Regions from separate parts of the Streptosporangium sp. NPDC006013 genome, predicted to be linked through region 3. Evidence: riboswitches for the same ligand, from Rfam matches in the RefSeq annotation. Region 3 holds a riboswitch; each other region holds the start of a gene.
The links. A riboswitch is a leader RNA that binds a small molecule or an ion and turns the genes downstream of it on or off. The one in region 3 is predicted to bind cyclic di-AMP.
Positions count from the first base shown of each region.

Region 1: it holds a riboswitch for cyclic di-AMP, as region 3 does, so the genes downstream of both, ABZ260_RS03680 (hypothetical protein) here and ABZ260_RS39070 (NlpC/P60 family protein) in region 3, are expected to answer to the same signal.
Region 2: it holds a riboswitch for cyclic di-AMP, as region 3 does, so the genes downstream of both, ABZ260_RS12765 (hypothetical protein) here and ABZ260_RS39070 (NlpC/P60 family protein) in region 3, are expected to answer to the same signal.

Region 1 is NZ_JBEXUE010000012.1:33,678-37,482, reverse strand. Features, by position in the region: gene ABZ260_RS03690 (DeoR/GlpR family DNA-binding transcription regulator) at 1-591, shown strand, start outside; gene galT (galactose-1-phosphate uridylyltransferase) at 588-1,667, shown strand; cyclic di-AMP (ydaO/yuaA leader) riboswitch at 1,740-1,876, shown strand; gene ABZ260_RS03680 (hypothetical protein) at 1,931-2,854, shown strand; gene ABZ260_RS03675 (response regulator transcription factor) at 3,073-3,492, opposite strand; gene ABZ260_RS03670 (LacI family DNA-binding transcriptional regulator) at 3,543-3,805, opposite strand, start outside.
Region 2 is NZ_JBEXUE010000063.1:469-4,273, forward strand. Features, by position in the region: partial or broken gene ABZ260_RS12750 (hypothetical protein) at 1-187, shown strand, start outside; gene ABZ260_RS12755 (roadblock/LC7 domain-containing protein) at 249-635, shown strand; gene ABZ260_RS12760 (hypothetical protein) at 648-1,019, shown strand; gene ABZ260_RS12765 (hypothetical protein) at 1,147-2,139, opposite strand; cyclic di-AMP (ydaO/yuaA leader) riboswitch at 2,375-2,526, opposite strand; gene ABZ260_RS12770 (DUF4253 domain-containing protein) at 2,939-3,739, opposite strand.
Region 3 is NZ_JBEXUE010000398.1:439-4,243, forward strand. Features, by position in the region: gene ABZ260_RS39065 (LuxR C-terminal-related transcriptional regulator) at 500-700, shown strand; gene ABZ260_RS39070 (NlpC/P60 family protein) at 898-1,860, opposite strand; cyclic di-AMP (ydaO/yuaA leader) riboswitch at 1,953-2,100, opposite strand; gene ABZ260_RS39075 (amino-acid N-acetyltransferase) at 2,436-3,089, shown strand; gene ABZ260_RS39080 (RDD family protein) at 3,318-3,805, shown strand, end outside.

The sequences.
Region 1 (3,805 bases), on a different contig from region 3:
GCCAAGTCGGCGCGCCAGCAGGCGGAGAAGGAGACGATCGCCCAGCAGGCCGCCCGGCTCGTCCGGCCCGCCACCGCCATCGCACTCTCCGCGGGAACCACGACCTGGACACTCGCCCACCACGTGACCGACGTGCCCGAGCTGACCGTGATCACCAACTCGATCCGGATCGCCGATGTCTTCCACCGCTCCCCCAGGGCCGATCGCACGGTCGTGCTCACCGGCGGGGTCCGCACCCCCTCCGACGCGCTGGTCGGCCCGGTCGCGGTCACGGCGATCCGGGGACTCCACGTCGACACCCTCTTCCTCGGCGTGCACGGGATGAGCGCCCGAGCCGGGTTCACCACGCCCAACCTGCTGGAGGCCGAGACCAACCGCGAGCTGGTCGCCTCCGCGCACCGCCTGGTGGTGCTCGCCGACCACACCAAGTGGGGCACGGTCGGCATCAGCACGATCGCCGAGCTGGCCCAGGCCCACATCGTGGTCACCGACTCCGGCCTGACCGAGGAGGCCCGCGAGGAGCTCGCCGCCTCGGTGGGAGAGCTGATCATCACAGAGCCACAGCAGGAGAGCGAGAGCGTCGGCCGATGAAGCGTACGATCACCCACCTGGCCGACGGCCGGGAGCTGTTCTACTTCGACCGCCGCGACGACGCCGACCGCGGAGCGGTCGACAGCCGCGACCTGCCGCCCCGCCCCACCGCCTCCGAGTTGCGTTACGACCCGCTGACCGAGGAGTGGATCGCGGTGGCCGGACACCGCCAGGGCCGCACCTTCCTACCCCCGGCCAGCGAGTGCCCGCTCTGCCCTTCCACCTCCGGCAACCTCACCGAGATCCCCTCCGCGGCCTACGACGTGGCGGTCTTCGAGAACAGGTTCCCCTCGTTCTCCACCTATCTGGGCGACTATCAGCAGGTCGGCGGGTTGAGTGAGGTCCGCCCCGGGATCGGCCGCTGTGAGGTGGTCTGTTTCACCGCCGAGCACGACTCCTCATTCGCGATGCTCCCCCCCGAGCAGGTGGAGCTGGTCATGGAGGCCTGGATCGACCGTACGGCGGAGTTGTCGGCGATGCCGGGCGTGGAGCAGGTGTTCTGTTTCGAGAACCGGGGAGCCGAGATCGGCATCACCCTGGCCCACCCGCACGGCCAGATCTACGCGTACCCCTACGTGACCCCGCGCACCAAGCTGACCCTCGGGGCGGCCGGGCGCCACCGGGAGCGGACCGGCGGCAACCTGTTCGCCGACGTGCTCGCCGCGGAGCGGGAGGCCGGGGTCCGGGTGGTGGCCTCGAACGAGCACTGGACGGCGTTCGTCCCGGCCGCGGCGCGCTGGCCGGTGGAGGTTCACCTCTACCCCCACCGGCAGGTCCCCGACCTGGTCGGGCTGGAGCCCGCGGAGCGCGCGGCGTTCGGACCGCTCTACACCGACGTGCTCCGCCGCCTCGACGGGCTGTTCGGCGTGCCGATGCCCTACATCGCGGCCTGGCACCAGGCGCCGGTCAACACCGGTCGCGACCTGTCGTACGCGCACATGGAGCTGTTCAGCATCCGCCGCGCGCCGAACAAGCTGAAATATCTCGCCGGCTCCGAGTCGGCCATGGGTGCCTTCGTGAACGACGTGCTGCCCGAGGAGGCAGCACATCTTCTGCGCTCTGTTGTCACGAACTAATCACCAATTGGTCTCGTCTTGAAGTCGCGTGACCCTGTGTTTACCACTACTATCCTTCCCACATCGGCTGCAACAGCCGATATGCCTAATCCCAGGCGCATCGCCCGGGAGCCGGGGAACCACCGCACCTGGGGTGAAACCACTTCGGTGGAAGGGCGTTCTCCAGCCCGAACCCGTCAGCTAACCCGGTAGGCGGAAGGAGAGGAGAGTTCGTGGCGGCCCCGTCCCCCACGTTCCGTCGGCATGCGGCTCTGGCCCTTTGTTTGAGCCTGGTCGCCACGTTCACCCTCGGTGCCCCCACCGCGGGAAGCGCGGAGCCCAAGCCGACCGAGGCCAAGCTCCGCGCCGAGCTGGCCAAGCTCGGTAAGAAGGTCGACGGGCTGATCGAGGCATACGCGGCCAAGCGCGAGTCCCTCAAGAAGGCACAGAAGGCCGAGGCCGTCGCCAAGCAGAACCTGGCCAGGGCCTCCGACCTCTACGCCAGGGCGGAAAAGCAGGTCGACTCCATAGTCCAGCTCCGCTACCAGAGCAGCATCGGAGGGCTGCCCGCGCTGCTGTTCGCCGACGACATGGGTGGAGCAGCGGTGATGGAGCAGCTCACCGCCCAGCAGAGCGCGCACCTGCAGGGCTTCGCCGAGAGCTTCGAACGTAGGAAGAGGGCGACCGAGACGGCCGCCAGGCTCACCGACGAAATCGGTGAGGAGGCCAAGGAGATGCAGACCCAGCGTGACGAGGTCGAAGATCTGATCAAGGACATCAAGAACAGGCTCGACCAGCTCGCCCCCGTCGGCTCCGGGCGCCGCTCCGACGGCAGCTGGGCCCCGCAACTCCCCACCGGCGCCGACAACATCACCGACCGGACCCGGATCATGCGTGAGGCCGTCAAGAGACGCTTCGCCCTCCCGTACGCCGTCGGTTGCTACCGGTCCGCGAACGACGGCGGCGAGCACCCCCTCGGCCGCGCCTGCGACTTCATGATGAGCACCGGCGGCACGATGCCCTCAGCCGCCAACCTCGCGCTCGGCGACGAGATCGCCGCCTGGGCCATCAAGAACAAGGCCAAGCTCGGAGTGAAGTACGTGATCTGGCGCCAGCGCATCAACCACGGCTCCGGCTGGAGAACCATGTCCAACCGCGGCGGCATCACCGCCAACCACTACGACCACCCGCACATCTCGATGTACTAAAGGGATGCGTATTGCATCTGATGCCGCATGTCCACGAGCTGAAATGATGTTCGTGTCGGTAGGTGCTCACGCAGAGGCAGGCCGCCGGTTCGGGAAGGCCTGACCGCGGCCGGGGCCGGCGAGCTTGGTGATCATTGCGGCGACGGGTTGACGAGTCTGCCTTCGTAGGCGGCGATGACGAGCTGAGCCCGGTCCCGGGCGTGCAGTTTGGCCAGGATTCAGCCGATGTGGGTCTTGACCGTGCCGACGGTGAGGTGCAGGTGCTCGGCGATCTCGGAGTTGGACATTCCCCTGCCGATGAGGGTGAGCACCTCGCGCTCGCGCTGGGTGATGTCGTCGAGGTCTCGCACGGCCGGGGCGGGGTGGGGGCGTCGCAGGAATTCGGCGATGAGCCGACGGGTGACGGTGGGCGCGAACAGCGCTTTGCCGGCGACGACGACTTTGATGGCGGCCAGGAGCTCGGTCGCCGTGGCGTGCTTGAGGAGGAAGCCGCTCGCACCTGCCCGTAGCAACGCGTAGACGTATTCGTCCTGATCGAACGTGGTGAGAATCAGTACGCGGATGCCGACGCCGGACGGGTCTGCACAGATACGCCGTGTCGCCCCGATGCCATCCATGTCCGGCATCTTCACGTCCATGAGGACGGCGAGACGGGCACGCACTACCCCGGTGGGCGGCCGTAAGCAGGTCAGTTGCGGCCGGTGGAGTCCTCGGGTGGGGCGGGGGCGGTGGAACCGCGTACCACCAGTTCGGTGGCGAGTTCGACGTGGTGGGAGTCGACTCGTTCGCCTGCCGCCAGGCGCAGGGCCGTGCGTACGGCGACGCCGCCCATCTCTCGCAGCGGCTGGCGCACGGTGGTCAGCGGGGGCGAGGCCATGCAGGCGACCTGGGTGTCGTCGAAGCCGACGATGCTGAGGTCCTCGGGCACGCGCAACCCTCGCGCCCTGGCCG
Region 2 (3,805 bases), on a different contig from region 3:
ACCCGACGCGGCCGCCGCACCCGCCGCGCAGGACCCGCTGCCGAGACGGACGAGGGGGGCCACGGAGATCCCGGCAGCCGGAACGGGCTCCCTGGCGACGCCTGCGTCACTCCCCGGAGCCACCGGGGATCCGGCCGACGTCAACCTGCTCATCCGGCTCAGGAACGCATTGGAGGCACTGACTTGAGCCTGGTTCGATGCCGCCGATAAGGCTGCGGACGCTGAAGCTGATCGGAAGGAGGGTGCCGGTGGAACTGCGTGAGGAGATACGCCGGGAGATGGCGCTGCTGCGAGAGCGCATCCCCGACGTGGACGGGAGCATCGTGTGCAGCGTCGACGGCCTGACCCTGGCCAGTGATCTGGGCCGCGACACCGCCGCCGAGCAGACCGGCGCGCTCTCCTCCGCGCTCCTGGCCCTCAGCCGCCGGATGACGGGCATGGCCGGCAAGGGCACCTTCGAGGAGACGCTGATCTCCGGCACCAACGGCTACGCGGCCTGCTACGCCGCCGGACCCAAGATCGTCCTCACAGTCCTGGCACGCCCGGGGACCAACCTCGGGCTGCTCCGGCTGGAGGGCCGCAAGACGGCGGCCAGATTGGCCGCCATCACCTCGCGCATGTCGATAACCCAGTGATCGGAGACAGAAATGGGCAACATGGACATCTCTCTCAAGGAGATGATGGCGATCGACGGCGCCATCGGCGCGGTCATCGTCGACTACAACAGCGGGATGGCGCTGGGCGCGCTCGGCGGTTCCAAGGATCTCGACCTCCAGGTGGCGGCCGCGGGTAACACCGAGGTCGTCAAGGCCAAGATGCGGACCATGGAGTCGCTCGGTCTCAAGGACGGCATCGAGGACATCCTCATCACGCTCGGCACGCAGTACCACGTGATCCGCCCGCTCTCCGGCCGGAGCGGCAAAGGCCTGTTCATCTACATGGCCCTCGACCGGAACCGGGCCAACCTCGCGCTCGCGCGGCACCTCCTGCGCGGCATCGAGGAGAGGCTCGAGGTCTGATCCTGCCGTGGCACGTGCCCTTTCAGAAAGGGCACGGGCCACAGCAGGAGCTCACCGCCCGGGCGTTACCGGGGCGGTGAGCTCATCGATCGCGTCGGTGCGGGACGGCCGGAGATCGCGCCGGGCCTCAGCTCTGCTCAGCGACCGCCCTGCGGCGGAGACGGCCGGCGACCAGGTAGGTGGCACCGCCCGCGGCGAGCACTCCCGCCAGGGCCAGGGTGGCGGCCGTGGTGGCGGAGGGACCGGCCGGGGTCACGGCCGCCACCGGGGCGGTGGCCCCCAGGTCCCGGACACCCTGCTCGGTGGCCTTGGCACCGGCGCCGGACAGGGCGACCGGCTTGGCGGCGACGATCGCCCCGGGCGCGGTGAGGGGCTCGGACATGATCTTGGGCTTGGCGAACGTCTGGCTCACCTGCTGGGTCTTCACAGCCTTCTTGGACTGCTCGTCCTTGACCAGGACCGTCTGCGGAGGCTTCGCCGGGTTCGCGTCCCGGTAACGCCAGGCACCGGTGGAGAACGCCACGGGGTGGTTCTTCTTGCCCACGCCGTCACCCCACTTGGTGACCACGTACTTGACGTCGATGTGGCCCATGCCGCCGTTGCCGTCCACACCGAGCGTGGCGGGGTTGAACCGGCCACCGGTCAGGTCGGCGAAGGTCTTGGCGTCAATGTCGATCATGACGCCCACGTTGGAGGGCACGCCGGGACCGCGGTCACCGACGAAGAACTTGGCCTTCTTGCCCTTGTAGACGACGTAGCCCTCGGTGAACAGGGGCCAGCTCGGGCTGGCGATCATGCCCTTCTGCATCGGCTTGCCACTGGCCGGCAGACCGGTGTCGCCGGCCCGGCCCGAGGAGTCGTCCCAGAAGTAGGAGGCCCTGGTCGAGCCCTTGAGGAGCACGACCTCGTTGGCGGCCACCTCGGTGTCCGCGCCGGGGGAGGCGGCGGAGGCGGGGGCGGCGACGGTGGGGGAGGCGGGCAGCGCGGAGGCGACGCCGCCGGAGACGAGCACGCTCGCGCCGACGAGGGCGGCGGTGGTGAGACGGTTCTTGTACGAGAGGTTCTTGTACGAGAGGTTCTTGATCAGACCGGTCTTGGGCAGGTCAAAGGGGAGACGCATGAGGAAGGGGCTCTTTCACGAGGGAACGGGGCAGCCAGTTGCGACACACGACAAGGGGTGCACTGGCGGGGACGCGCTCTTCGGAAAAGCGGCGTGGCGAGATCAGCGGATCACTACGCGGAGCACGGTCCAGGTGCCGCGCTCAGGCGCGGCGGCGAAGGACGGAGATGAAGTTCAGGTGGTCGGCACGGGCAGGGCGGGCACCGACGCGGTGACGCGGTGATCCATGAGGGGGATCTCCTCTCCAGCTCGTCTACCGGGTTAGCTGACGGGTTCGGGCGATGGAGTTGCCCTACCGCCGCACATTCGCGGCGGATTCACCCCGGGAAAGTGGTTCCCCGGCTCCCTGGGCCCTGCGGGCCCGGTGGGATTCGACGTCGGCCGGCCGCTCCCTCTTGTGAAGGGCAGGTCGCCAACCGATATCCGTGGACACTACCCACCGAAATCGGACAAAGCAAAGCAAATGTCATGAAAACCCCAGAAGATCTACCTACAAGCTTCAAGAAAAGCCCATCGGAGACCCCGTCCCACCAACAACCGCCCTACCAGCGAGAACGTCTTGCCGATCTCGGGTTTCACACCCCGGAGGCCCGTATCCGAGGGCCTTCCGCGCCCACGAGGGGCCCAGTCGCGCGAGGGTGATCCACACCCCGCGCCCCGCACCCGAGGCCCTTCCGCGCCCGAGGAGAGATCACCCCGAGGTAGATCCCTCGCAAAGATCCACATTGGGGAGTCCACGCTCCCCGAGGAAGCCCTCCCTCGACGAAGGGCACCCCGGGGGGACCCACGACGGGCGAGCTCAGTCCCACCAGAACGACCAGGCGTTCCTGCCCTTGATCTGCTCGGCGTAGTCGATGAGGCTCCCCGCGCCCTGGATGATGCTGTCGGGGCAGAACGTCCAGTGCTCCGCGGCGACGTGCAGGGCGTGTTCCGAGGTCGTCGGGGGCGCGGCGACGCTGAGGTCGAGGGTGTTGAACCCCATCCCGACCAGCCGCACCCCGAACCTGTCCTCCCAGCTCCGTACCACCGCCGCGAGCGGGACCATCCACTCGTTGTGGTTCAGGGCGCCCTGCCAGCCCATGACGGCGAGGGCGTCGGCCCCGCGCTCGACCGCGACGAGTCCGAGCGGGGTCCTGCGCTCGGCCACCAGGCCCGCGTACCAGTCGGCGACCACGCCGGGATCGGCGGCGAGCCTTCCCGCCGGGGCCGGACCCGGACATTCGACTCCGAAGGGGTCGAGGATTTCGAGCTGGTCGATGTGGGCCTTGGCGATCCAGTCGGACCAGACCTCGGCCATGAACGCGGCGGCGTGGTAGTTGTCGATCTCGACGGCGGTGTCCGGGGCGATCTGACCGGCCGACCAGGGCTGCACCGAATCCTCCAGCAGCACCGGCCACAGGCCGGAGTGCTCGTGCTGCGCCCGCAGCCGTGCCCAGTACTCACCTGAGACGGCCACCTCGCTGAGCCAGAACGCCGGACGGCGACGAAGGGAGAGCTGAGCGTAACCGGGGTCGGGCCACACCACGTCACCCGGTGGCAGGTCCACCGAGAGCCTCCGGCCCTCGCCCCCGCCGCTCCCGTCGGCCTCGTCAGCGAACAACTGGCCCAGAACTGGCGGAAGCCTCCCACCCTCGCAATCGCTCATTCCTACCGATCCGATCCTGAC
Region 3 (3,805 bases):
TCGCTAATGCCGCAAAGGTGCTCTTGTGGGCTTCCCATTTCAGAGTTTTCCGCGAGGTGCCGTCAAGGCGCCAGGCGGCGTGGCCGTCGAAGAGCGCCAGGAAGAGATCGATTTTCCCGGGGAAAAGCGGGAAGCTCGCTTCCGCCGAGGATGCGGCCCCGCGGGTGCGCGCCGCCGCGGCGGTTCCGGCGAAACCTTGTTCTGCCAGGACTTCTGTTGCCGCAGCCAGGGGGGCACCTGCGGGCTCGTGCGGGGGCACGGTCGTGACTTAACCCCAAAGGCACTGACATATCATGAGTACTTCACGTAGCACCTAGTATGTCAATAGTGGGCGCGCGCTATGAAGAGTAGAACTTGACGACCTTTGAACAAGGCGTTTACCGTTCCTGGCGGACGGTATTCATTTCCGGCGTCTCGCGCCCGGTTTCCAGAGTGGGGGGAGTGACTCTTGATGGCATATCCAGAAGTGGATTCTCGCCATGGCGACAGCCCCCTGGGCATGAGTGATATCGGTCTCAGCGACGACGACCTCGTGCTGCTGGCTGAACTCGCCAAGGGCGTCACCGTCGACAGGGTGGGCCGCCGCCTCGATATCAGCGGCCGGACCGTCAGGCGCAGGCTCAGAGGCATCTGCGACCGCATCGGTGTCGCCACGGCGATCGAGGCCGTGGCCTGGGCGGCCCGCCGCCGCCTGATCTAGGCCCTGCCCTTGGCTGTTCTGCCCACCGCGGTCCGGTGGCGCCCCGCCGCGTTGCCGTCGGGCGCCGCACCTGCGGGCACCGTCCGAGGGGCGCAAGTCTGCGGGGTGTCCGTCCGACCGGCCCTCGGCACGGCAGGATTCGCCGCCCGGCCAAGGGCCGGGCGGCTCACGATCCGTGACCGGCCCGGCTCAGCCGCTCAGTCGGCGATCCGCACCCCACCGGCGAAGGGCCGGTTGTCGATCGTGGCGATGTGGATGACGTCACCCGTCCGGGGCGCGTGGACCATCAGGCCCGCGCCGATGTAGATCCCGACGTGGTGCAGGTCGCTGTAGAAGAAGACCAGGTCGCCTGGGCGCAGGTCGTTTTTGGAGATGTGGGTGCCCGCGGTCCACTGGTTGCCGGTGTAGTGCGGCAGGCTGATGCCGACCTTCTGGTAGGCCCACATGACCAGCCCGGAGCAGTCGAAGGAGTTGGGGCCCTCGGCGCCCCAGACGTACGGCTTGAGTTGCTGGGTGAGCGCCCAGCGGGCCGCCTCCGCCGCCTTGCCGCTGCCCACGATGGGCACGTCGACCTTCACCCGGGCACCCCTGTTGCTGACGGCCCTGGTGCGCACCTCGCTGAACAGGTCGCCCTCGACCCGCGCGACCAGTCGCTCGATCTTGCTGCGCTTGCCCTCGATCTCCTCCAGGAGCACCTTGACCTCTGAGGTCCTCGCCTTGGCGCCGGCCTGAGCCCGCTCGGCGGCCTCGATCGCCCGGCCGACCTGGGCGACCTCCTCGCTCTGCTGCTGCTGGAGGGCGTAGTTGGTGGTGGCCTGGTCGAGGAAGGTGTCAGGGTCGGTCGCCTGGGTGAAGGCGAGTCCGGAGTTCAGGCCGCCGGACATGTAGTTGCTCTGCGCGAGGAGGGTGGCCTTGGCGCGCCGGGTCGCGAGCTCCGACTCGCTCGTCGCGAGGGTCTTCTTGGCGCTCTCCGCGGCTCGCTGGGCCTGCTTGAGCCTGACCCGCTCGCCGTTGTACTGCTCGGCGAGCGTGCCGATCTCCTCGTGCAGCTTCTCGGCCTGCTTGGCCAGTTGCTGAAGGCTGGGCTCGGGATCCGCCGTGGCCGAGACCAGGGGGGTGCCGAGGGTCATGATGGCGAACGCCAGGCCGATGACCGCCATGCGGCGACTCCGCCTCCGCGGCGCGCGTTCTCGACAGCGGGCGTCGCCGCCCGCGTGCTCTCCTACGCGGTCGCGCATGCGCTTCACCAACGGGCTCCTCTCCTCGGCCGCCTACCGGGTTAGCTGACGGGTTCGGGCCGGAGGCAGCCCTACCGGGTGCGCCGGTGGCACTCGGATTCACCCCGAAGGACGTGGTGGGTCCCCGGTTCCCCTGGTCGGGAGATTCGGCGGGTCAGGCTTTTACGTCTCTGACATCGAGCACGGAGATTAGTGCACTCGTGGTTCCTGCTCAACCAGAACTGCGAACTCAGTAGAGGTTTCGCAACTGAAATGTCACGGAAAGATCACATGCCAATATGATCAACATGGCCATTACGCTGCCTTTGCCTTCCTCGCGGCGGGCGTGGCGCGGGTCTTCCCAGGTCCGGGACCGTGCCAAAGATGAGCTGTGACACATTAGAGACGTCGTGCGCCCAGCGTGGTAATCCAACTACCAAGGGTCACGTGATGCCCCCGGGGCGAGAGTTAAGGATGAGCCGTAATTGAAGGCCGGAGAGGACGTACGCTGATCGGTCATGGAGCAGCTTGCGGAGCATTCTCCCGTGCCGTTCGCGAATCCCGGGAAAGAGGGGGAGCGGCGAGCCGGATCCGAGGGAGAGGAGCGGGGGTCACCCGCTCCCGGCGCCACCCCGGCGGTCACGGTCCGCCGCGCCCGCACTCCGGACGTCCGTGCCATCAGGCGGCTCGTCGACACCTACGGTGGAGCCGGCCCACGCCTGCTGGAGAAGGCCACCGTCACCCTGTACGAGGACATCCAGGAGTTCTGGGTCGCGACTGACGCGGAGGGGATAATCCTCGGCTGCGGGGCGCTTCATGTTCTCTGGGAGGATCTTGCCGAAATTCGGACCGTTGCCGTCGATCCGACCCGCAGGGGAATGGGAATCGGCCATCGGATCGTCTCGGTGCTCATCCGCACGGCCGCCGAGCTGGGCCTGCGCAGGGTCTTCTGCCTGACCTTCGAGGTCGGCTTCTTCGCCCGGCACGGATTTCAGGAGATCCAGGGCACACCCGTCGCCCCGGAGGTCTACGCCGAACTTCTCGCCTCCTACGACGAGGGTGTCGCGGAGTTCCTCGATCTGGAGCACGTCAAGCCCAATACCTTGGGAAACACCCGGATGCTGCTGCACCTGACACACGAGCCCGACTCTGATGACTTTAGAGATGACTGACTGGAAAGGTGACTGTTGATTCCTATGTCGATACCTTGTGCAGCAGCAAGCATGTGCGTCTGACATTTGCCACATGCGCAGTCTAAGTGAGGTGACGCGGTGAGCAACGGACAGCCGCCGTATCCACAGGATGATCCCGAGCGCAGTCGCACACCTTCGGGACAGCCGGATTACGGGCAGCACAACCAGGGCCGAGCCCCTGGCGAACTCGACCCCGATGTGACGATCATGGGATATCGGTCGGAGGGATCGCAGCCGAACACCGGCCCGGGGGTGGCCCAGCCCGGCTATGGTCAGCAGGGCTACGGCCAGCAGCAGGGGTATGGGCAGCAGCAGCAGTCGTACGGCCAGCAGGGGTACGGGCAGCAGCAGTCGTACGGTCAGCAGGGCGGGACGGACGCGTACGGCCAGCAGCAGGGCTATGGCCAGCAGGGCGGGACCGGCGCGTACGGTCAGCAGCCCGGCTACGGGCAGCAGGCGTCCCACGAGCAGCCCGGCTACGGCCAGCAGCCCGGTTACGGGCAGCAGCAGCCGTCCCAGCCGGGTTACGGGCAGCAGCAGTACGGTCAGCAGCAGCCCGACTATGGCCAGCAGCCCGGTTACGGGCAGCAGCCCGACTACGGCCAGCAGCCGGGCTACGGCCAGCAGCCCGGCTATGGGCAGCAGCAGTACGGGCAGCAGGGGTACGGCCAGCCTTACGGCGGTCCCCCCGGCGC